4 regions of the Streptomyces araujoniae genome follow, and region 3 is predicted to be linked to each of the others. Evidence: riboswitches for the same ligand, from Rfam matches in the RefSeq annotation. Region 3 holds a riboswitch; each other region holds the start of a gene.
What was found. A riboswitch is a leader RNA that binds a small molecule or an ion and turns the genes downstream of it on or off. The one in region 3 is predicted to bind cobalamin.
Positions count from the first base shown of each region.

Region 1: it holds a riboswitch for cobalamin, as region 3 does, so the genes downstream of both, ACQ9ZG_RS23390 (ribonucleoside-diphosphate reductase subunit alpha) here and ACQ9ZG_RS28540 (CoA-acylating methylmalonate-semialdehyde dehydrogenase) in region 3, are expected to answer to the same signal.
Region 2: it holds a riboswitch for cobalamin, as region 3 does, so the genes downstream of both, ACQ9ZG_RS11265 (ABC transporter substrate-binding protein) here and ACQ9ZG_RS28540 (CoA-acylating methylmalonate-semialdehyde dehydrogenase) in region 3, are expected to answer to the same signal.
Region 4: it holds a riboswitch for cobalamin, as region 3 does, so the genes downstream of both, ACQ9ZG_RS06085 (cobalamin biosynthesis protein) here and ACQ9ZG_RS28540 (CoA-acylating methylmalonate-semialdehyde dehydrogenase) in region 3, are expected to answer to the same signal.

Region 1 is NZ_CP194070.1:5,395,923-5,403,570, forward strand. It holds gene ACQ9ZG_RS23385 (ribonucleotide-diphosphate reductase subunit beta) at 1-785, opposite strand, end outside; gene ACQ9ZG_RS23390 (ribonucleoside-diphosphate reductase subunit alpha) at 785-3,199, opposite strand; cobalamin riboswitch at 3,334-3,468, opposite strand; gene ACQ9ZG_RS23395 (GNAT family N-acetyltransferase) at 3,521-4,030, opposite strand; gene ACQ9ZG_RS23400 (hypothetical protein) at 4,030-4,707, opposite strand; gene ACQ9ZG_RS23405 (YbdD/YjiX family protein) at 4,838-5,041, opposite strand; gene ACQ9ZG_RS23410 (carbon starvation CstA family protein) at 5,038-7,263, opposite strand; gene ACQ9ZG_RS23415 (GntR family transcriptional regulator) at 7,537-7,648, opposite strand, start outside.
Region 2 is NZ_CP194070.1:2,658,885-2,666,532, reverse strand. It holds gene ACQ9ZG_RS11290 (nicotinate phosphoribosyltransferase) at 1-1,223, opposite strand, end outside; gene clpS (ATP-dependent Clp protease adapter ClpS) at 1,303-1,620, shown strand; gene ACQ9ZG_RS11280 (DUF2017 domain-containing protein) at 1,690-2,301, shown strand; gene ACQ9ZG_RS11275 (amino acid permease) at 2,636-4,081, shown strand; gene ACQ9ZG_RS11270 (M67 family metallopeptidase) at 4,282-4,704, shown strand; cobalamin riboswitch at 4,735-4,929, shown strand; gene ACQ9ZG_RS11265 (ABC transporter substrate-binding protein) at 4,970-5,968, shown strand; gene ACQ9ZG_RS11260 (FecCD family ABC transporter permease) at 5,965-7,005, shown strand; gene ACQ9ZG_RS11255 (ABC transporter ATP-binding protein) at 7,082-7,648, shown strand, end outside.
Region 3 is NZ_CP194070.1:6,687,385-6,695,032, forward strand. It holds gene ACQ9ZG_RS28520 (enoyl-CoA hydratase) at 235-1,044, opposite strand; gene mmsB (3-hydroxyisobutyrate dehydrogenase) at 1,041-1,973, opposite strand; gene ACQ9ZG_RS28530 (enoyl-CoA hydratase/isomerase family protein) at 1,970-3,037, opposite strand; gene ACQ9ZG_RS28535 (acyl-CoA dehydrogenase family protein) at 3,034-4,188, opposite strand; gene ACQ9ZG_RS28540 (CoA-acylating methylmalonate-semialdehyde dehydrogenase) at 4,185-5,687, opposite strand; cobalamin riboswitch at 5,915-6,093, opposite strand; gene cobF (precorrin-6A synthase (deacetylating)) at 6,279-7,076, shown strand; gene ACQ9ZG_RS28550 (hypothetical protein) at 7,215-7,412, opposite strand.
Region 4 is NZ_CP194070.1:1,431,013-1,438,660, reverse strand. It holds gene ACQ9ZG_RS06090 (cobyric acid synthase) at 1-1,121, opposite strand, end outside; gene ACQ9ZG_RS06085 (cobalamin biosynthesis protein) at 1,180-2,205, opposite strand; cobalamin riboswitch at 2,443-2,571, opposite strand; gene ACQ9ZG_RS06080 (hypothetical protein) at 2,734-2,973, opposite strand; gene ACQ9ZG_RS06075 (inorganic phosphate transporter) at 2,986-4,254, opposite strand; gene ACQ9ZG_RS06070 (class II aldolase/adducin family protein) at 4,532-5,191, shown strand; gene ACQ9ZG_RS06065 (alpha/beta hydrolase) at 5,395-6,522, shown strand; gene ACQ9ZG_RS06060 (hypothetical protein) at 6,708-7,648, shown strand, end outside.

The DNA of each region.
Region 1 (7,648 bases), 1.3 Mb from region 3:
TCGCGGCCGAACTGCAGCTCCGCCTCGACGGCCTCCTTCAGCATGTCGGTGACCTGCTGCTGGAGCGCGTCGTCGAAGAGCTCGGGCTCCTCCTTGCGGACGGTGTCCACGACCTCGAAGGCGAAGTTCATGTGCATCGTCTCGTCACGGAAGACCCAGTTGGTGCCCGTGGCGAGGCCGTGCAGCAGGCCGCGCGAGCGGAACCAGTAGACGTACGCGAAGGCGCCGTAGAAGAACAGCCCCTCGATGCACGCCGCGAAGCAGATCAGGTTCAGCAGGAAGCGACGGCGGTCGGCCTTCGTCTCCAGGCGGTCGATCGTCTCGACCGAGTCCATCCACTTGAAGCAGAACTGCGCCTTCTCGCGGATGGAGGGGATCTCCTCGACCGCGTCGAACGCCGCCGCCCGGTCGTCCGGGTCGGGCAGGTAGGTGTCCAGCAGCGTCAGATAGAACTGGACGTGCACGGCCTCCTCGAAGAGCTGCCGCGACAGGTACAGCCGCGCCTCGGGGGAGTTGATGTGCTTGTACAGCGTCAGCACGAGGTTGTTGGAGACGATCGAGTCGCCGGTCGCGAAGAACGCCACCAGCCGGCCGATCATGTGCTGCTCACCCGGCGACAGCTTGGCGAGGTCGGCCACGTCCGAGTGGAGGTCGACCTCCTCCACGGTCCAGGTGTTCTTGATCGCGTCCCGGTAGCGCTCGTAGAAGTCCGGGTACCGCATGGGACGCAGGGTCAGCTCGAATCCCGGGTCGAGCAGGTTCTTCTCGTTGTTCGTGGTGCTCATTACTGGCAGGCCTCGCAGGACTCGGGGTTTTCGAGGGAGCAGGCGATGGCGTCCGCGTCGGGAGCCGTCGCCTGCTGTACGGGAATGGGGGCGGCGGCCGCCGCCTGGCCGGACGCGGCACGGGCGATCCGGGTCGCCGGGCGCGAGCGGAGGTAGTACGTCGTCTTCAGCCCCTGCTTCCAGGCGTACGCGTACATCGAGGAGAGCTTGCCGATCGTCGGCGTCTCCAGGAACAGGTTGAGCGACTGGCTCTGGTCGAGGAACGGCGTACGGGCCGCCGCCATGTCGATCAGACCGCGCTGCGGGATCTCCCACGCCGTGCGGTACAGCGCCCGCACGTCCTCGGGGATCCAGGCGAAGCCCTGGACCGAGCCGCTGGCCTCGCGCAGCGCCTCACGGGTGCGGGCGTCCCACACGCCGAGCTTCTTCAGCTCGTCCACCAGGTAGGCGTTCACCTGGAGGAACTCGCCGCTGAGCGTCTCGCGCTTGAACAGGTTGGAGACCTGCGGCTCGATGCACTCGTACACACCGGCGATCGAGGCGATCGTCGCGGTCGGCGCGATGGCGAGCAGCAGCGAGTTGCGCATGCCGGTCTTCGCGACCCGGGCGCGCAGGGCGTCCCAGCGCTCCGGCCAGTTCAGCTCGGTGTCGTAGTGGTCGGGGTGGAGCACACCGCGCGCGGCACGCGTCTCCGACCACGCGGGCAGCGGGCCCGAGCGCTCGGCCAGGTCGCAGGAGGCCTCGTACGCCGCGAGCATGATGCGCTCGGCGATCTGCGTGGAGAGGGCGCGGGCCCGCGGGGAGTCGAACGGCAGGCGCAGCTGGAAGAAGACGTCCTGGAGGCCCATGGCGCCCAGGCCGACCGGCCGCCAGCGGGAGTTGGAGTTCCCGGCCTGCTCGGTCGGGTAGAAGTTGATGTCGACGACCCGGTCGAGGAAGGTCACGGCCGTACGGACGGTGGCGTCCAGGCGCTCCCAGTCGATCGAGCCGTTGGCCACGAACGCGCCCAGGTTGACCGAGCCCAGGTTGCAGACGGCCGTCTCGCCGTCGTTGGTGACCTCCAGGATCTCCGTGCACAGGTTCGAGGAGTGCACGACCCGGCCCGGCTCGGCGGTCTGGTTCGCGGTCCGGTTGGAGGCGTCCTTGAACGTCATCCACCCCTGGCCGGTCTGGGCGAGGGTCCGCATCATCCGGCCGTACAGCTCACGCGCCGGCATCGTCTTGCGGGCCAGGCCCTTGGCCTCGGCCGCGCGGTAGGCCGCGTCGAACTCGTCGCCCCACAGGTCGACCAGCTCGGGCACGTCGGCGGGGGAGAACAGCGACCACTCGGTGTCCGCGTCGACGCGGCGCATGAACTCGTCCGGGATCCAGTGCGCCAGGTTGAGGTTGTGCGTACGCCGCTGGTCCTCACCCGTGTTGTCGCGCAGCTCCAGGAACTCCTCGATGTCCGCGTGCCAGGTCTCCAGGTAGACCGCCGCCGCGCCCTTGCGCCGGCCGCCCTGGTTCACCGCCGCCACGGAGGCGTCCAGCGTCTTGAGGAACGGCACGATGCCGTTGGAGTGCCCGTTGGTGCCCCGGATCAGCGAACCCCGGGCGCGGATACGGGAGTAGGAGAGGCCGATGCCGCCCGCGTGCTTCGACAGACGCGCCACCTGGTGGTAGCGGTCGTAGATCGAGTCCAGCTCGTCCTTGGGGGAGTCCAGCAGATAGCAGGAGGACATCTGCGGGTGCCGGGTGCCGGAGTTGAAGAGCGTGGGGGAGGAGGGGAGGTAGTCCAGTTTGCTCATCAGCCCGTAGAGCGCGGCGACCTCGTCCAGCGCGCGCACCGACTCGTCCTCGGCGAGGCCCGCGGCCACGCGCAGCATGAAGTGCTGCGGGGTCTCGATGACCTGACGGGTGAGCGGGTGGCGCAGCAGGTAACGGCTGTGCAGCGTACGGAGGCCGAAGTAGCCGAAGCGGTCGTCCGCGCCCTCGGCCAGCGTCCGCTCCACCAGCGCGTCCAGCGCCTCGGCGTGCAGCTCCACGAAGGCGGCGGTGCGGTCCGCGATCAGGCCCTCGCGGTGGCCGACGGCGACCGAGGCGGAGAAGGACGTGGCGCCCTGGCTCGCGGCCTCCTCGGCGATCGTCCGGGTCAGCAGCCGGGCGGCGAGCCTGGAGTACGCCGGGTCCTCGGAGATCAGGCCCGCCGCCGCCTCGGTGGCCAGCGTGCGCAACTCGGCCTCGTCGGAGCGGGCGTTGCGCCCGCGGAGCGCGGAGGCGGCGACCCGTCCGGGGTCGGTGTCGGGCAGATCGACGGTGAGGTCGGTCAGGGTCCGCAGCAGGGCGGTCCCGGGTCCGTCGGTCGTGCCTTCTCCGGACGCGGTGGAGGCAGCGGATTCGGTGGCTGAAACCGGATCGGCGGGCGCGATGGTCACTGGGCTTTCCCTCGCTCGGCTGGGGGCCGGCGGCGAGCGGGGAAACCGGGCAGCACGATGCCTGACAAGGCAGCACTGCTACGGCGTCCACCGGCCCATCCGCGAGGCCCGGACGTCTACCGTCCGGTTCGGGCGAGCCGGACGTACTGTCGACAGGTCTTCGGACTTCGGGTGTGCAAAAGCACACTGATCACACCGTTGCGGGACAGTTCCGGATTCGCACCGGATTCCCCTGCGGCGACAGCGAGGTCGAGCATACATGTGGGGGCCGCCAGATGATGCGGCCCCCACATGTTGTGTCGCGTTGATTGCTTGCGCCCTTCAGGAGGCCGTCTCCAGCTCCAGCCGGAAGGTCATGAGGCGCAGGCCAGGAACCGGCTCCCAGTCCCGCTCAGGGGTCCGCAGAAAGCCGAGCCGACGGTAGATCCTATGGGCCGGGAGCATGGCCGGCTGCGTCGACAGCACCAGCCCCCGGACGCCCTCGGCGGACCGGGCCCGCTCGACGCACGCCCGGACGAGCGCCTCTCCCACGCCCCGTCCCCGCCCGGCGCGGGCCACGGCGAGCATCCGGAACTCGGCCTCGTCCGGACCGGAGATATCGCGCCACGGAGTGCCGGGAGCGGCATACGTCACACCCCCGACCACCACCCCGTCCGCGTCGAGCGCCACGAGCACCTCGGCCTCGGCCGCCCGCTGTGCCACCGCCCGCAGTTTGAGGAGGTAGGGGTCCGCCGGGCCGTCCAGCAGACCGTCGCCGAGGTAGGCCTCGGCGATGATCTCGCCGAGTACGGCGTACTCGGCGGGCTCCGCCACCCTGATCGTCAGATCCATCAGCCGCTCGCTCCCACCTCGTTGTCCGGGGCACCGTCGCCCACCGGCGGCAGGTCGCCGCGCTCGACGGGCCGTTGTCCAAAGCCGCCCCCGGCGGGCGGCAGCACCCGGTCCAGCTCGTGGTCGTCGGCGCGGTGGGCGGCCCGCGCCGCCGACCGCAGCGTCGCCCGGTCCACCCTCTCGCGCGCCCCGCTCACCGTGATCACGAGCCCGCCCCGCTCCCGGGCGTACGCGTGGTCCGACTCCGTGGCCCGGTACCAGTGTTCGCCGTCCCGCTCGCACGTCTCCGGGGGCTCCGTGCCGCCGGCGGGCGCGGCGGCACCCGTGCACTCCGCCACGGCGTGCGGGCGGCGTTCCACCGACAGCTGGAACAGACCGCCGTCCGGCGCGGTGTAGGAGCTGCCGAACCCGTCGTCACCGAGCACCCCGACCGACTGGCGCGCCAGGGCGTAGCCCGCGGCCCCGGTCACCCAGACATGGTCCGTGACGAGCTGCGCCGCGCCCGCCCGCGCCTCCAGCTCCGCCCGGTCGGGCACCGGTCCGGCCGAAGGGCTCCGCTCCGCCGCCGGCTCCGAACCGGGCGCCGGCGCGGTGCCGCAGCCCGTGACCGCCGCCAGTGCCAGGGCCGCGGCCAGGAGGAGGGGGCGGAGCCGGGGCCGCCGGATGTGCGATGCCATGGGCACATCCTTTCGTACGGTCGGGGCTCCGCGCACCGGGGGACCGAACGGCGGACGGGCTCGCCCGGGGCGCGAAAAGGGGCCGCCGCGCCCCGGAAGGGGTGCGGCGGCCCCGATCGGCCGACAGGGGTCAGCAGCAGCGGAAGCCCTCGCGGGGGTCCGCCTCGCGGGCGTCCGTACGGCTGCGCTCGAAGGCGCGGCGGCTCATCACCGGCGCGTCCGGATCGTGTGACCTGGCGTGCGCCACATAGCGGTCGTACGCGGCCTCGCCGGTCAGCTCGCGGACGTAGAAACGGATCCGCCCCGCCACCCGCCGGACGTCTGCGACGGTCATGTCCGGCTCCCCGTCCCGGCCGGCTCCTTGCGCAGGCCGCCCTCGGGGCCGACTCCGGCCTCCGCCAGTTCGGCCTTCTCCTCCTTGGTGGCGAAGAGCGAGGCCGGGGCGACGAACTTCGACTGCACGAACGGCGTTTCGTGGAGCTTGACGGTCTCCGGGTCGCGGATGGCCTTGTAGCAGACCCGGCCGGCGTCCACGAGGACGACGATGATGAGGAGGGCGAAGAGCGCGCAGAGCACCCCGTCGACGGTGGAGTTGGTGACGATGGTCCGCATGTCGTCCATGGACTTGGCGGGGGCCAGCACCTCGCCCGCGTCGATGCCCGCCTGGTACTTGTCGCGCTGGGCGAAGAAGCCGACCTTCACGTCCGGGGAGAAGATCTTCTGCCAGCTCGCGGTGAGGGTGACCGCCACGTCCCAGGCGAGCGGTACGGCGGTGACCCAGGCCCACTTCAGGCGGCCGGACTTCACCAGCAGGGTGGTGCAGACGGCGAGCGCGACGGCGGCCAGCAACTGGTTGGCGATGCCGAAGAGCGGGAAGAGCTGGTTGATGCCGCCCAGCGGGTCGTGTACGCCGACCCAGAGGAAGTAGCCCCAGCCGCCGACCACGACGGCGCTGGCGAACCAGACGCCCGGCTTCCAGCTGACCTCGCGGAACGGCTTGTAGGCGTTGCCCAGCATGTCCTGGAGCATGAAGCGCCCGACCCGGGTTCCGGCGTCGACGGTGGTGAGGATGAAGAGCGCCTCGAACATGATCGCGAAGTGGTACCAGAACGCCTTCATCGCCGTTCCGCCGATCACCGCGGAGAAGATCTCCGCCATGCCGAGCGCGAAGGTGGGGGCGCCACCGGTCCGGGAGAGCAGGCTGGCTTCCTCGACGTCCTTGGCGGCCTGGGCCAGGGCGTCCGGGGTGATGGTGAAGCCGAAGTTGGCGACGGCCTCGGAGGCGGACTGGACGCTGTCACCGATCACACCGACGGGTGCGTTGATGGCGAAGTACAGCCCCGGGTCGATGATGCAGGCCGCGATCATCGCCATGATCGCCACGAACGACTCGACCAGCATGGCGCCGTAGCCGATCACCCGGATCTGCGTCTCCTTCTGGACCATCTTCGGCGTGGTGCCGGAGGAGACCAGGGAGTGGAAGCCGGAGAGGGCGCCGCAGGCGATGGTGATGAAGACGAACGGGAACATCGAACCGGCGAAGACCGGGCCCGAGCCGCTGGAGGCGAAGTCGGTGACCGCGGGCATCTTCAGGGTCGGCAGCGCGACCACCACACCCAGGGCGAGCAGCGCGATCGTGCCGACCTTCATGAAGGTGGAGAGGTAGTCGCGCGGGGCGAGCAGCAGCCAGACGGGGAGCACGGAGGCGAGGAACCCGTACACGATCATCCAGATGACCAGCGTGCCCGGCTCCAGGGTGAAGAAGTCCGCCCACGAGGACTCGGCCACCCAGCCGCCCGCGACGATCGCGAGGAGCAGCAGCGCGACGCCGATGAGGGAGACCTCACTGACCTTGCCGGGCCGCAGGATGCGCAGGTAGACGCCCATGAAGAGGGCGATCGGGATCGTCATGCCGATGGAGAAGACGCCCCACGGGGAGTGGGCGAGCGCGTTCACGATGACCAGCGCGAGGACCGCGAGCAGGATGATCATGATGATGAAGACGGCGATCAGGGCGGCGATCCCGCCGACCGGACCTATCTCGTCACGCGCCATCTGGCCGAGCGAACGGCCGTTGCGGCGGGTGGAGAAGAACAGCGTCACCATGTCCTGGACGGCACCGGCGAAGATGACGCCGACGACGAGCCAGATCGTGCCCGGCAGATACCCCATCTGGGCCGCGAGCACCGGGCCGACCAGCGGACCGGCCCCGGCGATGGCGGCGAAGTGGTGGCCGAAGAGGACGCGGCGGTCGGTGGGGTGGAAGTCGACACCGTTGTCCTGCAGTTCGGCCGGGGTCGCGCGGTTCTTGTCCGCCTTCAGCACCCGGTTGGCGATGAACCGGGAGTAGAAGCGGTACGCGATGGCGTACGAGCCGAGCGCCGCCGCCAGCATCCAGGCGGCGGAGACCTCCTCACCCCGCGAGAGCGCCAGGGTGGCCCAGCCGATGGCCCCGACTAGGGCGACCAGGCTCCAGACGACGATGGACCTGGGGGTCAGCGACCGCCGTCCCGGCGCCTGTGGAACCGGTGGTGCTGGTGTGGGCGATTCCGGCATATCGATCCGTCCCCTCGCGTGATCACTGTCGTAACGTGCGCGAAATCTAGGTGGTACGGCCGCTCTCCGGAACCCCTGTCCGCATACCGGTCGCGTATCGCCGATGTTTCCACCGAAGTTCCGCGGTAGGGACACGGATGTGAGGGGGGATCGGTTCACCCGGGGCCGCCGGAACCGGGTCTGACCGAAAACAGGTGGTGGCCCCGGGGATCGTCCTCCCCGGGGCCACCACCTGCCGCCTTGTTCCGTCCGTGCTGTGCGCGCCGTGTGCGGTCAGTCCGTCGGCCGCTTCAGGCGGGCCACGAACTTGTACCGGTCACCCCGGTAGACCGAGCGCACCCACTCCACGGGTTCGCCCTGGCCATCGATGGAATGGCGGGAGAGC
Region 2 (7,648 bases), 4.0 Mb from region 3:
GGTTCCCGGGCCACCACCTCGCCGCCCCGCACCAGCTCCACCAGCAGCTCGCGCCCGGCCAGCTCCTCCGGGACCGCCCCGGTGCCGATCACCTCGGCCTCGGCCACCCCGTGCTCGTCCACCCGGCGCGCGGCCCACTTGCGGCCGCCCTTCGACGACTTCGCCCCCAGCGACTTCTTCGCCACCGGCACCAGCGGGGCGTCCGGCTCCGCCGACCCGGCGCGGGCCACCAGCTTGTAGACCATCGAGCAGGTGGGGTGCCCGCTCCCGGTGACCAGCTGGGTGCCGACCCCGTACGCGTCCACCGGCGCGGCCGCCAGCGAGGCGATCGCGTACTCGTCCAGGTCCGAGGTCACCACGATCCTGGTGCCCGTCGCCCCCAGCTCGTCCAGCTGCTGCCGCACCCGGTGCGCGACCAGCAGCAGGTCCCCGGAGTCGATCCGTACGGCACCCAGCTCGGGCCCCGCGATCTCCACCGCCGCCCGCACCGCCTCGGCCACGTCGTAGGTGTCGACCAGCAGCGTGGTGCCCCGCCCCAGCGAGTCCACCTGGGCCCGGAACGCGTCCCGCTCGGTGTCGTGCAGCAGGGTGAAGGCGTGCGCGCTGGTGCCGACCGTCGGGATCCCGTACCGGAACCCGGCCGCCAGGTCCGAGGTGGCGTCGAACCCGCCGACGTACGCCGCGCGGGCCGAGGCCACCGCCGACAGCTCGTGGGTGCGCCGCGCCCCCATCTCGATCAGCCGGCGCCCCCCGGCGGCGGCCGACATCCGCGAGGCGGCGGCGGCGATGGCGGAGTCGTGGTTGAGGATGGAGAGGATCACCGTCTCCAGCAGCACGCATTCGGCGAAGGACCCCTCGACCCGCAGGAGCGGGGAGCCGGGGAAGTACACCTCGCCCTCCGGGTAGCCCCAGATGTCGCCGCTGAAGCGGTAGTCCGCCAGCCACTGCAGGGTCGGCTCGTCCACGACGCGCTGCTGGCGCAGGAAGCCGATCATCTCGTCGTCGAAGTGGAAGTTCTCCACCGCGTCCAGCACCCGGCCGGTGCCCGCGACGACCCCGTACCGCCGCCCCTCGGGCAGCCGGCGGGTGAACGCCTCGAAGACGGAGCGGCGGGAGGCGGTGCCGGCCTTGAGTGCCGCCTGCACCATGGTCAGCTCGTACTGGTCGGTGAAGAGCGCGGTCGACGGAACGCCGACCCGTCGCCCGAGGTCCGCTGAGTTCATGGCTGGGATGCTACCCCCTATTCGTCAAAGTGACGAGATGTGGGGTCCGTTTGTGCGCCGGACCCCTCCGGGTGGCAGCATGGGACAGGTGAGCGTTGCTACCCCCCTGGAGATCGAACGTCCCGATTCGGCCGAGGAGACCTTCGTGGTCCCCGAGCCGGACGTCCCGTGGGTGACGCTCGTCCACAACGACCCGGTCAACCTCATGAGCTATGTGACCTATGTCTTCCAGGCCTACTTCGGCTATTCGAAGGACAAGGCCCACAAGCTCATGCTGGACGTGCACCAGAAGGGCCGCGCCGTCGTCTCCAGCGGGAGCCGCGAGGAGATGGAGCGCGACGTCCAGGCCATGCACGGTTACGGGCTGTGGGCCACCCTCACCCAGGACCGCAACTAGCCCCCGGCCCCGGGGCCGCGACCGCCGCCCCGGCCTCCCTGCCCCGTCCGTCCCACCATCGGAGAATCCATGGCCGGCCATTTCGAGGCCACCCCGGGCGGCGGCGCGGCCGTCGCGCTCGACGAGGTCGAGATCTCGATCCTGCGCTCCCTCGCCGTGCAGCTGCTCGAACTGATCGGTCCGGGCGACACCCCCGCCGAGGGCGAGGACCCGCTCGCCGCGCTCTTCGCCGAGGGGCCCAGCAAGCCGCCCTCCGACCCGGCCCTGGCCCGGCTCTTCCCCGACGCGTACGGCGGCCCCGACGGGTCCGCCCCCGAGGGCGCGGGCGAGGAGGAGCTGCGCGAGCTGTCCGCCGAGTTCCGCCGCTTCACCGAGATGGACCTGCGCACCCGCAAGCGCGAGGACGCCCTCGCCGTCGTGCGGACGCTGGACGCCCTCTCGCCCGCCGGGGACGGCGCGGCCGTGCTCACCCTCACCGCCCTGGAGTGCCGCGCCTGGCTCGGCGCGCTCAACGACCTGCGCCTCACCATCGGCACCCGGCTGGAGGTCTCCGACGAGGACGAGGGTGAGAGCGGTTCGCTCTACCGGCTCCCCGACAGCGACCCGCGCAAGCCCATGGTGATGGCCTATCTCTGGCTCGGCGCGCTCCAGGAAACGCTCGTCGAGACCCAGATGCCGTAATCGGCGCCGCCCCCGTCCCGCGCCGGCCCGCGCCCACTCCGTTCGCTCAACGGACGCTCAGATCCGGGTAATGATCGCCCCAAGACATAAGCGCCTTTCCTGATGGATGGGGTTTCTTGTCCGCTTTTATCTGTGGGGTGCGCCACAGAATGTCCCATGGTGTCCTGTGACGGCCGTGATAAATCTTCACGATCGCCCGGGGACGCCACCCCTGTTCCCGGGGGTCGCCACAAGCCGGCCGAACGCCGGTGGCACTCCATCCATATCCGGGGGGATCAGGACCTGATCCGCGGCCTTGAGGGCGCGGATCGGCGTGGAGAAAGGCGCACCACACATGACATCGGCACAGGTCGACGAGGGACAGGCCGACAGCGGAAAGCCCGGCGCGGGCGCCGCGGCGGCGGAGACCGGTGGCGAGGGGTACCAGCGAGGTCTGGGCGCCCGTCAGATCCAGATGATCGCCATCGGCGGAGCCATCGGCACCGGGCTCTTCCTCGGCGCGGGCAAAGCGATCGACCGGGCCGGACCCAGCCTCATCCTGGCCTACTGCCTCGCGGGGCTGGTCATCTTCTTCATCATGCGGGCGCTGGGCGAACTGCTCATGTACCGCCCGGTCTCCGGCTCCTTCTCGGAGTACGCGCGCGAATTCATCGGCCCCTTCTTCGGATTCGTCACCGGCTGGACCTACTGGCTGTTCTGGGTCGTCACCGGAATCACCGAAGTCACCGCCGCCGCCACCTATATGACGTACTGGTGGGACATTCCCCAGTGGCTCTCCGCGCTCGTCTTCACCGTCATTCTGTACGGTGCCAACCTGATCTCCGTGAAGCTCTTCGGTGAGCTGGAGTTCTGGTTCTCCATGGTCAAGGTCACCGCCATCGTCGGCATGATCCTCATCTGCGCCGGCGTCCTGACCATCGGCTTCTCCGACGCGGGCGACACCGCGACCGTCTCCAACCTCTGGAACGACGGCGGGTTCTTCCCCAACGGCATCGGCGGCATGCTGATGACGCTCCAGATCGTCATGTTCGCCTTCCTCGCCGTGGAACTCGTCGGCGTCACCGCGGGCGAGTCCAAGGACCCCAGGACCGTGCTGCCCAAGGCCATCAACACCGTGCCGTGGCGCATCGCCGTCTTCTACGTCGGCGCCCTGATCATGATCCTGTCGGTCGTGCCGTGGTCCACCTTCAAGCCGGGCGTCTCGCCGTTCGTGAAGGCCTTCGAGGAGATGGGGCTCGGCATCGGCGCCGCCATCGTCAACTTCGTCGTCCTGACCGCGGCGCTCTCCTCCTGCAACTCCGGCATGTACTCCACCGGCCGCATGCTCCGCGACCTGGCCATGAACGGACAGGGCCCGCGCGCCTTCACCAAGCTCACGAAGAACGGCCTGCCGCTCACCGGGACCACCTTCTCCGCCGCCCTGATGCTCGTCGGCGTCTGGATCAACTACCAGTGGCCGGGCGAGGCGTTCAACTACGTCGTCTCCTTCGCCACCATCTCCGGCATGTGGGCCTGGATCATGATCCTGTTCAGCCAGATCCGCTACCGCCGCATGGCCGACCGGGGCGTGCTCCCGCACTCCTCGTTCAAGGCCCCGGGAGCCCCGTACACCAGCTGGTTCGCGCTCGCCTTCATCGGCATGGTCATCGTCATGATGGCGATCGACCAGGACGCCCGGATCTCGCTCTACTGCGCCCCGCTCTGGGCGCTCCTCCTGGGCGTCTCCTACCTGGTGCTCAAGTCGCGCGACCCGGAGAACACCGCCTTCGCCAAGCGCTGACCCAGGCTCCGGCGAGCACCCCACCCGCTCGCGTCGAGCACCGAACCCGAGGGCGGGCCCGTCGACCACGGGCCCTGGACCGGCCCTCCTCCCCAGGGCGTCCCGGCCGCTCAGCTCCCCCCACGGCCCCGGCGTCCACCATGCGGCCCTCCCCGTACCACCCACCGGTACGGAGAGGGCCGCATGCCTATCCTCTTGCCATGCTGACCATCACCCAGGCGCTCCACGACCAGATCGTCGCCCACGCCCGCGCCGACCACCCCGACGAGGCGTGCGGTGTGGTGGCGGGCCCGGCCGGGACCGGGCGCCCCGAGCGCTTCGTCCCCATGCTCAACGCCGCCCGCTCGCCCACGTTCTACGAGTTCGACTCCGGCGACCTCCTCAAGCTCTACCGCGAGATGGACGACCGCGACGAGGAGCCCGTGATCATCTACCACTCGCACACCGCGACCGAGGCCTACCCCTCCCGCACCGACGTGACGTACGCCAACGAGCCCGGCGCCCACTACGTCCTGGTCTCCACCGCCGACACCGACGGCTCGGGCCCCTTCCAGTTCCGCTCGTACCGCATCGTGGACGGCGAGATCACCGAGGAAGACGTGCAGGTCGTCGAGGCGTACTGAGCCGCGACGCTCCTCCCCGGGGGCCCCGCCGACCCTCCGGATCCGTCTGGCACACTGCACCCCAGACCCGAACACAAGGCAGCAGGAACCAGGAAGCCGGTGCGAATCCGGCACGGTCCCGCCACTGTGACCGGGCCCCCTCCCGTACGGACGACTCCCCGGTGGACGACTCCGCGCGGGAGGGCGGCCCGGAAGCCAGGAACTGGCCCGCCGCCTTCTCCCGCATCGACCAGGGGACGCGGAAATCCCCCGGAGAGGCCCCGCCATGTCCCGGCGCACCCCCGCGCTCATAGCCGCCGCCGTGCTGCTCCCGCTCGCCCTCACCGCCTGCTCCTCCTCGGAGAGCCCCGACGCCAAGGGCGGGCCCGAGGCCGCGGAGAAGAGCGACGGCTTCCCGTACACCGTCACCAACTGCGGTGTCACCACCACGTACAAGGCCGCGCCGAAGCGCGTGGTCACCATGAACCAGCACGTCACCGAGATCATGCTGGAGCTGGGCCTCACCAAGTCCCTCGTCGGCACCGCCTACCTCGACGACAAGGTGCTGCCGAAGTACGCCGAGGACTACGCCTCCGTCCCGGTCATCGCCAAGGAGTACCCCTCCTACGAGCAGGTCCTCGCCGCCGACCCCGACTTCGTCTACGGCGGCTACGCCAGCGCGTTCGCCGCGGGCGACGGGCGCGGCCGCGAGGCGCTGAAGAAGGCCGGCATCGAGACCCGGCTCAACACCGAGAGCTGCGCCGAGGCCGACACCCCGATGGAGACCCTCTACGGAGAGATCCGCGAGGTCGGCCGCACCTTCGGCGTCAGCGACCGCGCCGAGGCCTGGATCAAGCGGGCCAAGGCCGACAACGCCGCCACGGCCGAGAAGCTCAAGGACCTCAAGGCCCTCCCCGTCTTCGTCTACGACAGCGGCGACAAGACCGCGTTCACCGCGGGCGGCAAGGGCATCGGCAACGAGCTGATCAAGCGCGCCGGCGGCACCAACATCTTCGCCGACCTCGACAAGTCCTTCGGGGACGCCTCCTGGGAGAACGTCGTCGCCCGCAAGCCCGAGGCGATCGTGATCTACGACTACGGCTCCACCACCGTCGAACAGAAGAAGAAGCGCCTCCTCACCGACCCGGCCCTCGCGGACGTCCCGGCCATCAAGAACAAGCGCTTCGCGGTGATGCCGCTCTCCGACGCGGTCCTCGGCGTCCGCGTCCCCGCCGCCGTCGAGAAGCTCGCGGCCCAGCTCCACCCGGCGGCCACCACCCCGTGACCTGCCGCACCCCCGCACCGCGGCGGCTGCTCCGCTACACCCTGGTCGTCGGCGCCCTCGCCGCCCTCCTCGCAGCCGCCGTGGTCGCCGCCCTCGCCCTCGGCTCCGTCCGCATCCCGCCCGGCCAGGTGATCGACATCCTGACCGGGCGGGCGGAGGCGAGCCCGTTCCGCACGATCGTCCTGGACGTGCGGCTGCCCCGGGTCCTGCTCGGCATCGTCGTCGGCGCCGGACTCGCCGTCATCGGCACGGTCCTCCAGGCCCTCGTACGGAACCAGCTGGCCGACCCGTTCCTCCTCGGCGTCTCCTCCGGGGCCTCCACCGGCGCGGTCCTGGTGATCGTCCTCGGTATCGGCGCCTCCCTCGCCACCACCGTGACCATCCCGGCCGCCGCGTTCGCCGGCGCGCTGCTCTCCCTGCTGCTCGTCTACACCCTGGCGCGCGGCGGAGGCGGCCTCACCACCAACCGGCTCGTCCTCGCCGGGGTCGCCGTCTCCTACATCCTCTCCGCCCTCACCAGCCTGATCCTGGTCACCTCCGCCCGCGCCGACCACCTCCAGGAAGTCCTCTACTGGACCCTCGGCGGCCTCGGCGCGGCCCGCTGGGACATGCTCGCGCTCCCGACGATCACCCTGATCGCCGGTACGGCCGTCCTCCTCACCCTGGCCCGCCCGCTCGACCTGCTCCTGGTGGGGGAGGAGGGCGCGACCGTGCTGGGCCTGGACACCGCCCGCTTCCGGGCCGCCGTCTTCGTCCTCGCCTCGCTCATGACCGGGGCGCTGGTGGCGTACAGCGGGGCGATCGGCTTCGTCGGGCTGATGGTCCCGCACATGGCCCGGATGGCGGTGGGCGCCTCGCACCGGGCGCTGCTGCCGGTGGCCGCGCTCGGCGGGGCGGTGTTCCTGGTCCTCGCGGACCTGGCCGCCCGCACCCTGGCCGCCCCGCAGGACATCCCGGTCGGTGTGCTCACCGCGCTCACCGGCGGCCCGTTCTTCCTGTGGATGCTGCGGCGCCGGCCGGAAGGGGCGCCGGCATGAGCACCGTACGATCCGCCCCCGAGGACGGGGGCCGCGCCCGCACGACGACTGTCCGCACGCCCGAGGGAGCCCGCCCGTGACCACCCTGCGCACCGAGGCCCTCTCGTACGGGACCGGCGAGGGCCGCCACCTCGTCGACGCGGTCGACCTCATCGCCGCCGACGGCGAGACGGTCGGCCTGGTCGGCCCCAACGGCAGCGGCAAGACCACACTCCTGCGCTGCGTCTACGGCACCCTGCGCCCCACCCACGGCCGGGTCCTCCTGGACGGCGACGACCTCGCCACCCTCCCCGTGAAGTCCCGCGCCCGCCGCATCGCCACCGTCCCGCAGGAGAGCCACGCCGGCTTCGAACTGACCGTCGGCCAGGTCGTCGCCATGGGCCGCGCCCCGCACAAGCGGTTCTGGGAGGCGGACAGCGCCGCCGACACCGCCCTGGTCACCGACGCCCTGGAACGGGTCGGGATCGCCGCGCTCGAACCCCGTACGTTCGCCTCGCTCTCCGGCGGCGAACGCCAACGGGCCCTGGTCGCCCGCGCCCTGGTCCAGCAGCCCGCGCTCGTCGTCCTGGACGAGCCCACCAACCACCTGGACATCCGCTACCAGCTGGAGATCCTCTCCCTGGTCCGGGGCCTGGGCACCACC
Region 3 (7,648 bases):
CGGCTCGACAGCGGAACCGGACACACCGGATACAACGCGCATCGCGGTGTGGATCATCCCGTGCGCGGGACGGGCTCCGACGGGGTGGGAGACCGGCGGGCGGTGCCCACTCCCACCGGGCACCCCTGCCCTCCGCAGGCAATTGCGCATATATGCAATAAGGGGGGTGTGCGGGTGGGTGCCCCCTGCCCTTCCCGTCGCGGGAGGGGCAGGGGGCACCGGGGTGCGCGCGGCTCAGCGGTGGGTGAACTCCGCGGGCCGCTTCTCGGTGAAGGCCTTCATGCCCTCCTTCTGGTCGGCCGTCGCGAACACCGCGTGGAACAGGCGGCGTTCGAAGCGGACGCCCTCGGCGAGCGTGGTCTCGAAGGCGCGGTTCACCGCCTCCTTCGCCATCATCGCGACCGGCGCCGACATCCCGGCGACCGTCTCCGCGGCCGCCAGCGCCTCCGTCAGCAGCGCCGCGTCCGGGACGATCCGGGAGACCAGCCCGGCCCGTTCCGCCTCCTGGACGTCCATGTTCCGGCCGGTGAGACAGAGGTCCATCGCCTTGGCCTTGCCGACCGCCCGGGTCAGCCGCTGGGAGCCGCCGATGCCGGGGATCACCCCGAGCCGGATCTCCGGCTGCCCGAAGACGGCCGACTCCGAGGCGATCACCAGATCGCAGAGCATCGCCAACTCGCAGCCCCCGCCCAGGGCGTAGCCCCGTACGGCGGCGATCGTCGGGGTCCGGAGCCGGCCGAGCCGGTCCCAGGCGGTGAACCAGTCGCTGAGATACATGTCCATGTAGCTCTGCGGCTGCATCTCCTTGATGTCCGCGCCCGCCGCGAACGCCTTCTCGCCGCTGCCGGTGATGACGATGCAGCCGACGCCCGGGTCCCGGTCCAGCGCCTCGGCCGCCTCCACCGTCTCGCGCATGACCTCCAGGCTCAGCGCGTTGAGCGCCTTGGGGCGGTTCAGGGTGAGCAGGGCCGTACGGCCCCGGCGCTCGACCAGGATCGTCCCGTACGGGCCCGGGGTGGCGGGGGTGTCGTCGTGCTCGCTCATGCGGGGGTGCCCTCCTGCGTCTCGGTGGTCTGCGGCGAAGCGGCCCGGATCGCGCGGACGATCCCGGAGAAGTCCTGGTCCGCTCCGGCCCCTTCCGCGAACCGTGCGTACAACTCGGCTGCCCTGAGCCCCAGTTCGGCGTCGATGCCGCCTGCCCGCAGGGCGTTGGCGGCCAGGCCGAGGTCCTTCGCCATCAGGGGGGCGGCGAAGCCGGGGCGGTAGTCGCGGTTGGCCGGGCTGGTCGGGACGGGGCCGGGGACCGGGCAGTTGACGGTGAGGGCCCAGCACTGGCCGGAGGCCGCCGATGCCACGTCGTACAGCGCCTGGTCGGAGAGGCCGAGGCTCTCGGCGAGGACGAACGCCTCGCTGACGGCGATCATCGAGACGCCCAGGATCATGTTGTTGCAGATCTTGGCCGCCTGCCCGGCACCGGCCCCGCCGCAGTGCACCGCCTTCTTCCCCATCACGGAGAGCAGCGGCTCGGCCGCCGTGAAGGCGGCCTCGTCGCCTCCGGCCATGAAGGTGAGTGTGCCGGCCTCGGCACCCACCACCCCGCCGGAGACCGGGGCGTCCAGTGAGCGGTGACCGGTCGCCGCCGCTGCCGCGTGCGCGGCGCGGGAGTCGGCCACGTCGATGGTGGAGCAGTCGACGAACAGCGTGCCGGGGCGGGCCGCTTCGAGCAGCCCCTCCTGCCCGTAGAGGGAGAGGACATGGCGGCCGGCGGGCAGCATGGTGATCACCACGTCGGCGACCGCGGCGGCCTCCGTGGCGGACTTCGCCCGCTCCACCCCGCTCTCCTCGGCGGCGGCCAGACTGCTCTCCACCAGGTCGTGGCCGAGCACCCGGTATCCCGCCCGGACGAGGTTGGCGGCCATCGGGCCGCCCATGTGGCCGAGGCCGATGAACGCGACGGTCGTGGTGGTGGTCACCAGGGCACCTCCTGCGGTGAGTCGGCTGCGGCGAGGAACAGCTCCTCGTCGCCGGTCGGTGCGAAGTACCGGGCCACGTCCGCCTCCGTGACCTCCACGAGCGTCCCCGGGGTCCAGCGTGGGGCGCGGTCCTTGTCGATCACCTGGGCCCGGATGCCCTCCACCAGATCGGCGGAGGAGAGCGCCGCGTACGAGACGCGGTACTCCTGCTCCAGCACCCGCTCCAGCGGCCCGAGTCCACGGGTCCGGCGCAGTGCGGCGAGGGTGACCTTGAGCGCCACGGGCGAACGGCCCAGGATCGTCTTCGCCGCCTCACCGGCCGCCGGGGCGTCGGAGGCGAGCAGCCGGTCCACGATCTCCTCGACCGTGTCGGCGGCGTAGCAGTGGTCGATCCAGGCCCGGTCGGCCTCCAGCACCCCGGGGGGCGCCTGCCGGACGTGGCGCCCCAGCACCTCGGGTACCTCCTCCGTCCGCAGCGCGGCGAGGAAGGCGGGCAGCTCCGCCGCCGGGACGAAGTGGTCGGCCAGCCCGCACAGCAGTGCGTCCCGGGCCCCCACCACCGCCCCGCTCAGGGCGAGATGGGTGCCCAGCTCCCCGGGGGCCAGGGCCAGCAGATACGTGCCGCCGACATCCGGCACGAAGCCGATCCCGGTCTCCGGCATGGCCACCTTCGACCGCTCGGTGACGATCCGGACGCTGCCGTGCGCCGAGACGCCGACCCCGCCGCCCATCACGATGCCGTCCATGACGGCCACGTACGGCTTCGGGTAGCGGGCGATCCGGGCGTTCAGCCGGTACTCGTCGCGCCAGAACGCGGCCGACGCCCTGCCGCCCGCGCGGGCGTCCTCGTAGATGGACCGGATGTCGCCGCCCGCGCACAGGCCGCGCTCCCCGGCGCCGGTGAGGACGACCGTGGCCACCGCCGGGTCGTGCTCCCACCGGTCCAGGGCCGCCGCGATCGTCCCGACCATGTCGTGGGTGAGGGCGTTGAGCGCCTTGGGCCGGTTCAGGGTCACCACCCCCGTACGCCCCTCGGTACGGACGACGACGTGCTCCTCGGTCATCGCAGGGCTCCCGTCAGACTCCGGGCCACAATGACGCGCATGATCTCGTTGGTCCCTTCCAGGATCTGGTGGACCCGCAGGTCCCGGACGATCTTCTCGATGCCGTACTCGGAGAGATAGCCGTAGCCGCCGTGGAGCTGGAGCGCCCGGTCGGCGACCGCGTACCCGGTGTCGGTGGCGAACCGCTTGGCCATCGCGCACAACTCCGGTGCCCCCGGCGTCTTCCGGTCCAGCGCCTCGGCGGCCTGCCGCACCAGCGCCCGGGCGGCGGCCAGTTCGGTCGCCATGTCGGCCAGCCGGAACTGCAGCGCCTGCGCCTCCAGCAGCCGTGCCCCGAACGCCTCCCGGTCCGCGAGATGGGCCAGGGAGCGGTCCAGCGCGCTCTGCGCCCCACCCAACGAGCAGGCGGCGATGCCGAGCCGGCCGCCGTTGAGGCCGTTCATCGCGATCCGGAAACCCTCGCCCTCGGCGCCCAGCATCCGGTCGGCCGGGACGCGCACACCGTCGAGCACGACCTGCCGGGTGGGCTGCGCGTTCCACCCCATCTTCTTCTCGTTGGCCCCGAACGACAGCCCCGCGTCGTCCCGTTCGACGAGGAACGCGGAGATCCCGCCGGGACCGCCGTCACCCGTGCGGGCCAGCACGATGTAGAGGTGCGCGGCACCCGCCCCGGAGATGAACTGCTTCGTCCCCGTCAGGACGTAGTGGTCGCCGTCGCGCTCGGCGCGGGTGCGCAGCGCCGCCGCGTCGGAGCCCGCGCCCGGCTCGGTCAGGCAGTAACTGCCCAACTGCTCCATGGTGCACAGCTCCGGCAGATACCGGGCGTGCTGCGCCTCGGTGCCGTACCGGTCGACCATCCAGGCGACCATGTTGTGGATCGAGAGATATCCGGCGACCGACGGGCAGCCGGTGGCCAGGGCCTCGAAGACGAGGACCCCGTCGGAGCGGGACAGCCCGGAGCCGCCCACCTCCTCCCGTACGTACACGCCTCCGAGCCCGAGGTCCGCCGCCTTCCGCAGGACGTCGACGGGGAAGTGCTTCTCCTGGTCCCAGGCCACCGCGTGCGGGGCCAGGTGCTCCTGGGCGAAGTCGAGTGTGGTCTCGACGACCGCGAGCTGGTCGTCGCTGAGCAGGGTGGTCACAGCGGTCATCCCATGGTCGGAATCGTGAAGCTCGCACCGTCCCGGATCCCGGAGGCGGGCCAGCGCGAAGTGACGGTCTTGGTACGGGTGTAGAAGCGGATGGCGTCCGGACCGTGCTGGTTCAGGTCCCCGAAGCCGGACCGCTTCCAGCCGCCGAACGTGTGGTAGGCCACCGGCACCGGGATCGGCACGTTCACGCCGACCATGCCGGTGTCGACCCGGCGGGTGAAGTCGCGTGCGATGTCGCCGTCGCGGGTGAAGAGGGCGACGCCGTTGCCGTACGCGTGCTCCGAGGGCAGCCGCAGCGCCTCCTCGTAGTCCGCCGCGCGGACCACACAGAGCACGGGCCCGAAGATCTCCTCCTGGTAGATCCGCATGTCCGGGGTGACCCGGTCGAAGAGCGAGGCGCCCGCGAAGAACCCGTCCTCGTGGCCCCCGAGGGTGAAGTCCCTTCCGTCCACGACCAGTTCGGCGCCCTCCTCGACACCGAGGTCGACATAGCCCCGCACCCGGTCCACCGCGTCGCGGCCCACCAGCGGCCCGAAGTCGGCGTCCGGGTCGTCCGAGCGGCCGATCCGCAGCTCGCCGATCCGCTCGGTGAGCCTGGCGACCAGCGCGTCGGCGGTGGCCTCACCGACCGGCACGGCCACCGAGATCGCCATGCACCGCTCGCCCGCCGAGCCGTACCCGGCCCCGATCAGCGCGTCCACCGCCTGGTCCAGATCGGCGTCCGGCATCACGATCATGTGGTTCTTGGCCCCGCCGAAGCACTGCGCCCGCTTCCCGTGGGCGGCGGCCGTCGCGTAGATGTGCGCGGCGATCGGCGTCGAGCCGACGAAGCCGAGCGCCTTGACGCGCGGGTCCTCCAGCAGGGTGTCCACGGCCTCCTTGCCGCCGTTGACGACGTTCAGGACCCCCGGCGGAAGCCCGGCCTCCAGGAAGAGTTCGGCCAGCCGCAGCGGTACCGAGGGGTCGCGCTCCGAGGGCTTGAGGATGAAGGCGTTGCCGCAGGCCAGGGCGGGCGCGGCCTTCCAGAGCGGGATCATCGCCGGGAAGTTGAACGGGGTGATGCCCGCGACCACGCCGAGCGGCCGGCGCAGCGAGTGCACATCGATCCCGGCGCCCGCGTTGTCGGTGAACTCGCCCTTCAGCAGATGCGGGACACCGGCCGCGAACTCCACCACGTCCAGACCGCGCGCGATGTCGCCGTGCGCGTCGGCCACGGTCTTGCCGTGCTCGGAGGAGAGCAGCCGGGCCAGGGAGTCCTTCTCCTTCTCCACGAGCTGGAGGAAGCGCAGCAGCACGCGGGCGCGGCGCTGCGGGTTCCACTCGCCCCACTCCCGCTGGGCCTCGGCGGCATCGGCGATGGCGGCCTCGGTCTCGGACCGGCCGGCCAGCGGCACCCGGGCCTGCACCTGCCCGGTGTTGGGGTCGTAGACATCGCCGTACGTGCCCGAGGTGCCGGGCGTGTGCTTGCCGCCGATGAAATGGGTGAGTTCGCGGACCATGGAAACCTGCTCTCGTCGGTGAGATCGTCAGGAGAGATCCGGGGATGGCGCACGGCTGCCACCGGCCCGCGCACCGGTCGGGTGCACGGGGGCGCGGAAGGGCTGCCGCCAGGGGGGACGCGAAGGGCGGGGCCGTCAGGGGGCGGGGAGAACCGCTCGCCGGGACGTGCCCGCGGGGCCGTGGGTGCGGACCGGTGCCATGCGTGTCTGCTCCATCCTCGTGGAAACACGGAACTATTCCCGTGGCCGGTATCCTGACTCCCGGATCAGCGCGCGCCCTCGTGCCTTCCCGACGGCTGGTTCGCCGTCAGTGGCGTGTCCTGCGAGGACGGACTCCCCGGTCACAGTGGCGGGACCGCGCCGGAATCGCACCGGCTTCCCTGACACCACGGGCCTTCGAGGCGCCCGGCACGATGCCGGTCGCCTCTCTGCTCACGAACATATAGTTGGACGTCCTAGTAAGTCCACCCCGCCTCGCTCCGACACGGACGCGCCCTCGCCCCGGGCCGGGTCCTGCCCGCGCCGGTCGGTGCCGACGGCCGCCCCGCCCCCTGCCCGGGCCGGCGGCCCGCCCTGGCATGATCGGCCGACATGAGCGACGCACCACCACGCCACATCCTCGTCATCGGCATGGGCGCCGGTGACCCCGACCACCTGACGCTCGCCGCGATCAAGGCGATGCGCCGGGCGCAGGTCTTCTTCGTGCTCGGCAAGGGCCGCGAGAAGGAGTCCCTCACCCGGCTGCGACGGGACATCCTGGCCGAACACCTCACCGGCCCCTACCGGGTCGTCGAGGCCGAGGACCCCTGGCGGGACCGCACCCAGGACGACCGGGGGCGCTACACCTCGGCGGTCCACGACTGGCGCCACCGCCGCGCCGACATCTGCGAGCGCCTGATCGCCGAGGAGCTGGCACCGGGGGAGTGCGGGGCCTTCCTGGTCTGGGGCGACCCGTCCCTGTACGACAGCACCCTGGCGATCCTGGAAGACATCCGGGACCGGGGGACGGTGGAGTTCGGGCATGAGGTGATCCCCGGCATCAGCAGCGTCTCCGCCCTCGCCGCCCGCCACCGTACGTCCCTGAACCAGGTGGGCCGCCCGATCCGCATCACCCCCGGCAGGCGGCTCGCGGAGGGGTTCCCGGACGACGACGGCGACATCGTGGTGATGCTCGACGGCCACGAGAGCTTCACCCATCTGACGGGCCGGGGGCTGTGGATCTACTGGGGCGCCTACATCGGCACCCCGGACGAACTCCTGGTCTCCGGCCCGCTCGACGAGGTCGCGGACCGGATCAGCCGCGTGCGCGCCGAGGCCCGCGAACGGCACGGCTGGATCATGGACACGTACCTGCTGCGTCAGGGGCCGGGCGCGTCGGGCGGCGCCTGAGGCGGTGAAGCCGCCCGTATCCGAGGCGGTGTCGGCCGCTGATGGGCCCCGGCCCGTGAGCGGGGGCCCGGACAAGGGGTGGCGGGCCGTGCGAGGCGCGGGCGGCGGCGCCGCACCTCGTCGTCGGGCCCTGCCGGGTCAGCTCCGGGACTCGTGCGCCCGGATCAGGCCGAGCCCGTGGCCGAGGCTCGGGCACTCGGCACTCAGCTCGTTGCCCCGCACCAGATAGTTGTCCACGCGCCCGTCGGTGGCGCGCTCCACGGCCCGGTACTGCGTGCCGTTCACCGTGATCGTCCAGCCGTCGCCGTCCTGGGCCCAGCCGACTGTCTTCTTCATGCAGCGCTCCCCTTCTCTCCTCGCCGCCGCGGGTCGGCGGCCGTGTATTGGCAAGAAGAACGGCCTGTGACGCTCAGTGGTTCCGGCTCGCCTACGCCATTCGGTTACATCTGTGTCACCGTGCCACCACGAGCTGACCGGAAGTCAGCGAACGGGCGAAGGGGAGCGGAATCCGGGCCGTCCGAAGCCGCCGGGCGCCCTCCCTGCGTGGCCCGTGTCTCATTTCACTGTCCGAA
Region 4 (7,648 bases), 5.3 Mb from region 3:
CGGACGCGTACGGGAAGGAGTCCCAGCCCGTCCACGACCCCGGCCCGCGACTCCACCTCGTCCTCGATGCGCTCACCGAGCACCTGGAACCCGCCGCAGATCCCCAGCACCGGACGCCCCTCGGCCGCCCGCCGCACCAGCGCCTCCGCGAGCCCGCGCTCACGCAGCCAGGCCAGCGCCTTCACCGTGCCGCGCGTGCCGGGCACGACGACCAGGTCCGCGTCGGCCAGCTCCTCGGCCCGGTCCACGAACCGCACGACGACGCCCGGTTCGGCGGCCAGCGCGTCCACGTCCGTGAAGTTGGACATCAGCGGCACCGCGCAGACCGCGACCCGCAGCACGTCCTCCCCGTGCGGCGGCGCCACGACCGACTCGCGCACCGCACCCCGCAGGGAGACCCGCAGCCCGTCCTCCTCGTCGATGCCGAGCCCGTGGGCGTACGGCAGCACCCCGTACGTACGCCGCCCGGTCAGCCCGTACAGCATGTCCAGCCCCGGCTCCAGCAGCGAGACGTCGCCCCGGAACTTGTTCACCAGATAGCCCGCGACCAGCGACTGGTCCTCCGCGCTCAGCAGGGCCGTCGTCCCGAAGAACGAGGCGAAGACCCCGCCCCGGTCGATGTCCCCGACGACCAGCACGGGGAAGCGGGCGGCCCGCGCGATGCCCATGTTCACGATGTCGGTGCGCCGGAGGTTGATCTCGGCCGGTGACCCGGCGCCCTCGCAGATCACCGCGTCGTACGTGGACCGCAGCTGCTCCAGGCAGTCCGTGACCGTCCCGAGCAGGGCCTCCTGACGGCCCCCGTGATACCCCCGGGCGCTCATCTCGCCGACCGGCCTGCCCATCAGGACGACCTGGCTGGAACGGTCGCTGCCCGGCTTCAGGAGCACCGGGTTCATCAGCGCCGTCGGCTCCACCCGGGCGGCCTGGGCCTGCATGGCCTGGGCGCGCCCGATCTCGGCGCCCTCGCGGGTGACGAAGGAGTTGAGGGACATGTTCTGCGCCTTGAACGGCGCGACCTTCACGCCCCGGCGCACCAGCCAGCGGCAGATGCCCGCCGTGACGACGCTCTTGCCCGCGTCGGAGGTCGTCCCCGCGACCAGCAGCCCGCCGCCGCTCATGCCCGCCCCCGTTCCCGTACCGCACCGCTCGATGCCGTACCGCTCGCGCCCACGCCGGTCATCCCCGCCCCCGCTTCCGTGCCCCGACCGAAAGCCCTGCGGTCGAAGGTCCTGCCCCCGAACGCCCTGCGGCCGACCGGTTCGCGACCAGGTGCCCGGCCACCAGCCGGCCCGCTACACAGACCCCCAGGGCCAGCGCGCCCACCCGCCGCGAGAGCCCGACGGCCCGCTCGATGTCGCTGCCCCGGACCTCCCGCCCGGACGCCCCGTTCAGCACCGGCCGGTGCTCCACGCGCCCGGCGTACGCGAGCGTGCCGCCCAGCCGTACGCCGAGCGCCCCCGCGAACGCCGCCTCCACCGGGCCCGCGTTCGGGCTCGGATGGCGGTGCGCGTCCGCCTGCCAGGCGCGTACGGCCTCCGCGGGCCGCCCGCCGGCCACCACGGCCAGCGCGGCGGTCAGCCGGGCGCCGGGCCAGCCCACCACGTCGTCCAGGCGGGCCGAGGCCCAGCCGTAGCGGCGGTAGCGGGGCGACTTGTGGCCGACCATCGCGTCCAGCGTGTTCGCGGCCCGGAAGCCGACGAGCCCGGGGACCCCGCCGATCGCGCCCCACACCAGCGCGCCCACGACGGCGTCCGAGGTGTTCTCCGCGACCGACTCCACGACCGCGCGGGCGATCCCCGGGCCGTCCAGGGCCTGCGGGTCGCGCCCGCACAGATGCGGCAGCCGCTCCCGGGCCACCTCCAGGTCCCCGGCGGCCAGCGCGCCCCCGATGGCGCGGGCCTCCCGGCCCAGCGACGTACCGCCGACGACCGACCAGGTGGTGGCGGCGGTCAGCGCGACGGCGAGCGCGGGGCGCCCCCGTACGGCACGGGCGGTCAGCGCGGCGGCCCCCACGGCGCCTCCGGCGCAGACGAGGGTGTGCAGCGCGCCCCGGCCCCGGTCGTCCCGCCACAGCAGCGACTCCACGCGCGCGGCCACCCGCCCGAAACCGGCGACGGGGTGCCCCCGGCGGGGGTCACCGAGCAGGGCGTCGGCGACGAGCCCGGCGGTGGCGCCGTACGCGAAGACGCGCCCGGCACGCAGAGGAGCGCGGCCGGCGCGTACGGGAAGGCGATCGGCGCGCAGAGGAGCGCGATCGGCACGCACGGGGTCAGGCCGTCGCGGGGCGGGAGGTTCCGGCGTACGGGAACAGCGGCACGTGCGGGAACGACGGCACGTACGGGAACAGCGGCAACGGCGGCTGCGGCGCTCGGCGGCCAGGCATGGCGTCAGGTCCTTAACTCAGGGTCCGCGCCCTGGTTCGACGTGTCCGGCGACGAGAGTCTCCTGGCTCCCGGATCCGCACGTCCCCCGGCCTTCCAGCCCGCGCGCGGCGGGCCGTGACTCCGGTGTGGGGGAGTGCTCCCCGGTGACAGTGGCGGGACCGCGCCGGATTCGCACCGGCTTCCTCTCCTGTCGCCGTAATGGCCCAGGCAGTCCACCACGCTGCGAGAACGGCCGTCAACTTGCTGTTGACCTGCGGAGGCCCGGTGTGCGCAGACGCACACGCGGACGCGCATCGGGCCGGACACACGGTGGTGTGTCCGGCCCGATGGAGTGCGTCGGCGCGGGTCAGGCGACGATCAGATAGATGCCGTACGCGACCGCCGCCACGCACGCCGCGAAGGCGGCGTACGCGCCGGTGCGCGCCAGCGCTGCCGTACCGCCGGAGGCGGCGGGGGTGTCGCTGTCGGCCGGGGCCGACAGCTTGGAGAGGGCGACGATGCCCAGGGTGAAGACGCCGACCAGTGCGACGGTGACGACGAGACTGACACCGAAGACGGAGGCGAGAGCTGCCCAGTCGATTTTCATGCGGATCTGTCCTTACACCGTGGCCGCGGGGCGGGGCGTGTCGTCGGGCGCCCCGGCCGGGGCCGGGATGGTGGTCGAGAGCTCGGAGACCGCACCGGCGGTGGGCGGCGGGGCGACCGCGGCCATGGCGGTGGTGACGACGCCCTGCGGCTCGTCCGCCGTCGTGTCGTCGGTGTCGTTGACGTTGGTGTGGTCGACCGGCTCGCGGCGCGAGGCCAGCCAGATGGCGAAGGAGCCGCCGACCAGGATGACCGCCGTGACGGCGATGCCCCAGGGGCCCTGCTTGGTGAGGAACTCGGCACCGGCGCCGACCAGGGCGGCGGCCGGGAGCGTCAGACCCCAGGCGACGAACATCCGGGTGGCGGTGGACCAGCGGACCACCCCGCCCTTGCGGCCGAGGCCCGCGCCCATGACGGCGCCGGAGCAGGACTGCGTGGTGGAGAGCGAGAAGCCGAGGTGCGAGGAGGCCAGGATGACCGTGGCCGCGCTGGTCTGGGCGGCGAAGCCCTGCGGCGGCTGGAGGTCGGTGAGGCCCTTGCCCATGGTGCGGATGATGCGCCAGCCACCGAGGTAGGTGCCGAGCGCGATGGCGACACCGGCCGAGACGATGACCCACATGGGCGGGTTGGAGCCGGGGGCCAGGACACCGCTGGTGACCAGCGCCAGCGTGATGATGCCCATCGTCTTCTGGGCGTCGTTGGTGCCGTGGGCGAGCGAGACGAGACCGGCGGAGGCGATCTGCCCGGCCCGGTAGCCCTTGGCGGTGGACTTCTGCTGGTTCGGGTCGGTGACGTTCCGGTTGATCCGGTACGTGAGCCGGGTGGCCAGCATCGCGGCGATCCCGGCGACCAGCGGGGCGGCGATCGCGGGCAGCAGCACCTTGGTGACGACGGTGCCGCCGTTGATCGAGGACCAGCCGGCCGACATCACGGCGGCGCCGATCAGACCGCCGAACAGGGCGTGGGAGGAGCTGGACGGAAGGCCCAGCAGCCAGGTGAAGAGATTCCACAGGATGGCGCCGACGAGCGCCGCGAAGATGACCTCTGTTCTGATGCCGTCTTCGTTGACGATCCCGCCGGAGATCGTCTTGGCGACCTCCACCGACAGGAACGCGCCGATCAGGTTGAGAACGGCGGACATGGCCACCGCTGTCTTGGGCTTCATCGCGCCGGTCGAGATGGTGGTCGCCATCGCGTTGGCGGTGTCGTGGAAACCGTTCGTGAAATCGAACACGAGAGCTGTTACGACCACAATCGCAAGCAGCAGCGTGATGTGTTCCATTTACCCAGGCAATCGTTCGACGTCAGTGGCTCGTGGACCGTAGGCAACCTGAGTGAACGGAAGATGAACTGGGCGGGGCGCTGTGGTGTCCCCAAGCGGAGTGCGCCGGTTCCGTTTGTGTGCGCGAGGGGCTGTGCAGGGTCCCTGGGGCACCGCCTGGGCTGCCCTTTACCCCTCGTTGGCGAAGACTTTGACGGACGGTCCCGGGCCCGGAAGAGATCCCCGTCACGTGGGGGATCACGTTCCGCTTCCGGGCCGTCACCCCTACGCTCGCCCCATGAGCGAGCAGCAGCCGGAATCCGTCGCCCGGGCCTGGCGGAAGGTGGTCGAGACCGCCCGCCGCAGCGCCGCCGACGGGCTGGTCGTCGGCACCTCGGGCAATGTCTCCGCCCGGGTCGGGGACCTGGTCCTGGTGACCCCCAGCGGGGTGCCCTACGACCGGCTCGGACCGCGCGACGCGGTCGGCGTCGGCCTCGACGGCCGCCAGGTCCTCGGGAGGCTCCGGCCGACCAGCGAACTCCCCCTCCACCTCACGGTCTACCGGGAGACCGACGCGGCCGCCGTGGTCCACACCCACGCCGTGCACGCCACCGCCGTCTCCACGCTCGTCACCGAGGTGCCGCTCGTGCACTACGCGGCCGCCGTCCTCGGCGGCCCCGTCCGTACCGCCGCCTACGCCCGCTACGGCACCCCGGAGCTGGCCGACGCCATGCTCACCGCCCTCCGCGGCCGCACCGGCTGCCTGCTCGCCAACCACGGCACCGTCACCTACGGAACCACTCTCGACCAGGCCTACGAGCGCACCGCCCAGCTGGAGTGGCTCTGCCGCCTCTGGCTCACCGCGAACGCCGTACCGGGCCTGAGCCCGTCCCTGCTCAGCCGCGCCCAGCTCGACGAGGTGACGGAAGCGCTGAAGGGATACGGACAGCAGGACTGACGCCCCGCACCCCGTCGCTCCCCGCCCCGGCCCTTCACACCCCGGCCCTCCCGGCCCCCCGGCCTCCCCGCCCCGGTCCTCCCCGCTTCCGGCCCCGCGCCCCTCGGCCGTCCGGCGGCCCCCGGTCGGCCGGGGGAGTGGGCGCGGCACCGGACGGACCCCGCCCACTGGCACCACGCCGCCCGCCCCACGACACTGAAGCGGTGCGCCCGGCAACTGCGACGGCAACGGCCGTCACCACGATCCTCGGCGCCGGCGCGGCAGCGGTCGCGGCCGGCCGGTACGCCAGCGACGCCGCCCTCAAGGCGGCCCCCGGACGGCCCCTCCCCGCCGACCGCAGGCTCACCGTCCACGCCACGGCGCCCGGCCGGATCACCCTGACCCGCTCCCTCACCGCGCTCCGCCCCGGCACGTACGGGATCGAGGGGCCCGGCGGCCACGCGGTGGTCGGCCCCGTCGTCGAGGGGGCCGAGACCACCGCCGACACCGTCGTCCGCCGACTGGAGCGGATCGGCACCGGCACCCTGGAGCCGGGCGACAAGGTCCGCCTCACCCCCGAGCTGTACCGGGGCGACCCGGGCACCGCCCTCGGCCTGGAGTACCGGGAGGTCGAGATCCCCGGCGAACTGGGCGGCCTGCCCGCCTGGTGGGTGCCCGGCGAGCGCGACACCTGGGTCATCACCGCCCACGGACTCGGCACCACCCGCGACCACCCCATGAACCTGATGGGCTTCCTCGCCGACCGTCAGCTCCCCGTGCTGGACCTCGCCTACCGGGGCGACCCCGGAGCCCCCCGCCCCGCCGACGGCCTCGGCCACCTCGGCGCCTCCGAGTGGCGCGACCTGGACGCGGCCCTGCGCTTCGCCGTCCGCTACGGCGCCCGGCGCGTGATCCTGTACGGCTGGTCCACCGGCGCCTCCATGGCCCTGCACGCGGCGGTCGGCTCCCCGCTCCGCGAACGGATCGGCGGCCTCGTCCTGGACTCCCCGGTCCTGGACTGGCAGACCACCCTGCGCGCTCTCGCCGTCGCCCGCGGTGTCCCCGCCGCCCTCCTGCCGCTTGCCGTCCGCGCCGCCCAGGGCCGGACGGGGATGGCCTCGGACCCGCTCCTGGACCCGGCCCTGCCCGACGCGCTGCCCGCCCCGACGCTGATCCTGCACGGCCCCGACGACACCATCGCCCCCTGGGGCCCCTCCCGGGAGCTGGCCGCGCGCCGCCCGGACCTCGTCAGCCTGCACGCCGTACGGCAGGCTCCGCACGCGTCGATGTGGAACGCCGATCCCGGGCGGTACGAGGAGACCCTCCGGCGCTTCCTCACGCCCCTGATGTGAGGTGATGCGGGGATCGGTCCCTTTGGTCACCGGGCCCCGCGAAACGGTGCCGGTAACGGGGAAACGCCTTCCGTTTGGGCTTTCGGGCCGTCAGGGGCAAGACTGCTCCCGTGACGTCCCGTACCCCGCGCGACTCCAGGCTGCGACTTGTCCGCCCGCGACCCCTCGCCACCGCCCGCAGGGCCGTGTCCACCCGGCGCACCAGGCCGGCCCCCCGGCCCCCCGAGGGCACCCCTCCCCGCACGGAACTGGCCCGCCAGGCCAGGGCGGTCCTCGCCGATGCCGTGCGGATCGCCCACTGGGCGGCCGGCGCCCCGGCTCCCGGCAGCTCCGCCCCGCTCGCCGCCCAGGCGCTCGAACGGGCCGCCACCGCCCTGGAACTCTCCCCGGCCCAGGTCCGCGCGGGCTGGGACCGGGCCCGGCTGGCCGGCCTCATCGAGCTGCACGGCGACACCGCCCGCCCCGGCTGGCGGCTGCGGGCCTGGGACCGGGACGACTCGGCCGTGCTCCGCGGCTGGGTGGCGCTCTTCGACGCCTGGTCGCTGGTCCACGCGGCGCCCGAGGGCATCGAGACCGGCGCGGTCGCGGAAGCCGTCGAGGCCGTGCCCCAGGTGCTCTCCCTCCTCCAGCTCTCCGCGGGCCCCGTTCCCGTACCCGCCCTTCTGGACCTCCTCGCCCAGCGCATCGCCGAACTCCAGGAAGAGCGCTGCGAAGTGCCGTACGGGACCGGCCGCGCGGCCCTTGAGAGCGCTCCGGCCGACGGCCGCCCGGCCGCACCGGCACCCGCCCCCGCGCCCGCTCCGGCACCTTCGGGGAACCGGACCACCGACCGGAACGCCGACCTGGACGCCCTGCTGCTGGACTGGGCCCTGGAGGGCCTCGCCGCCGTCGGCGCGCTGACCCTCGGCAACGGCCACGCCACCCTCACCCCGCTCGGCAACTGGGCTGTCTGGGTCAAGCTGGAACAGATCTGCGTCGCCGCCCAGAGCCCGGCCGGGAACATCGAGCAGTCCGCCGCCGACATGCTCCTCGGCTGCGCCCGGCTCACCCCCGGACCGGCCCGCGACGAGTACCGCGCCTGGCTCGCCGCCCGGACGGTCGGCAGCGCCGTCGCGGAACTGCTCGC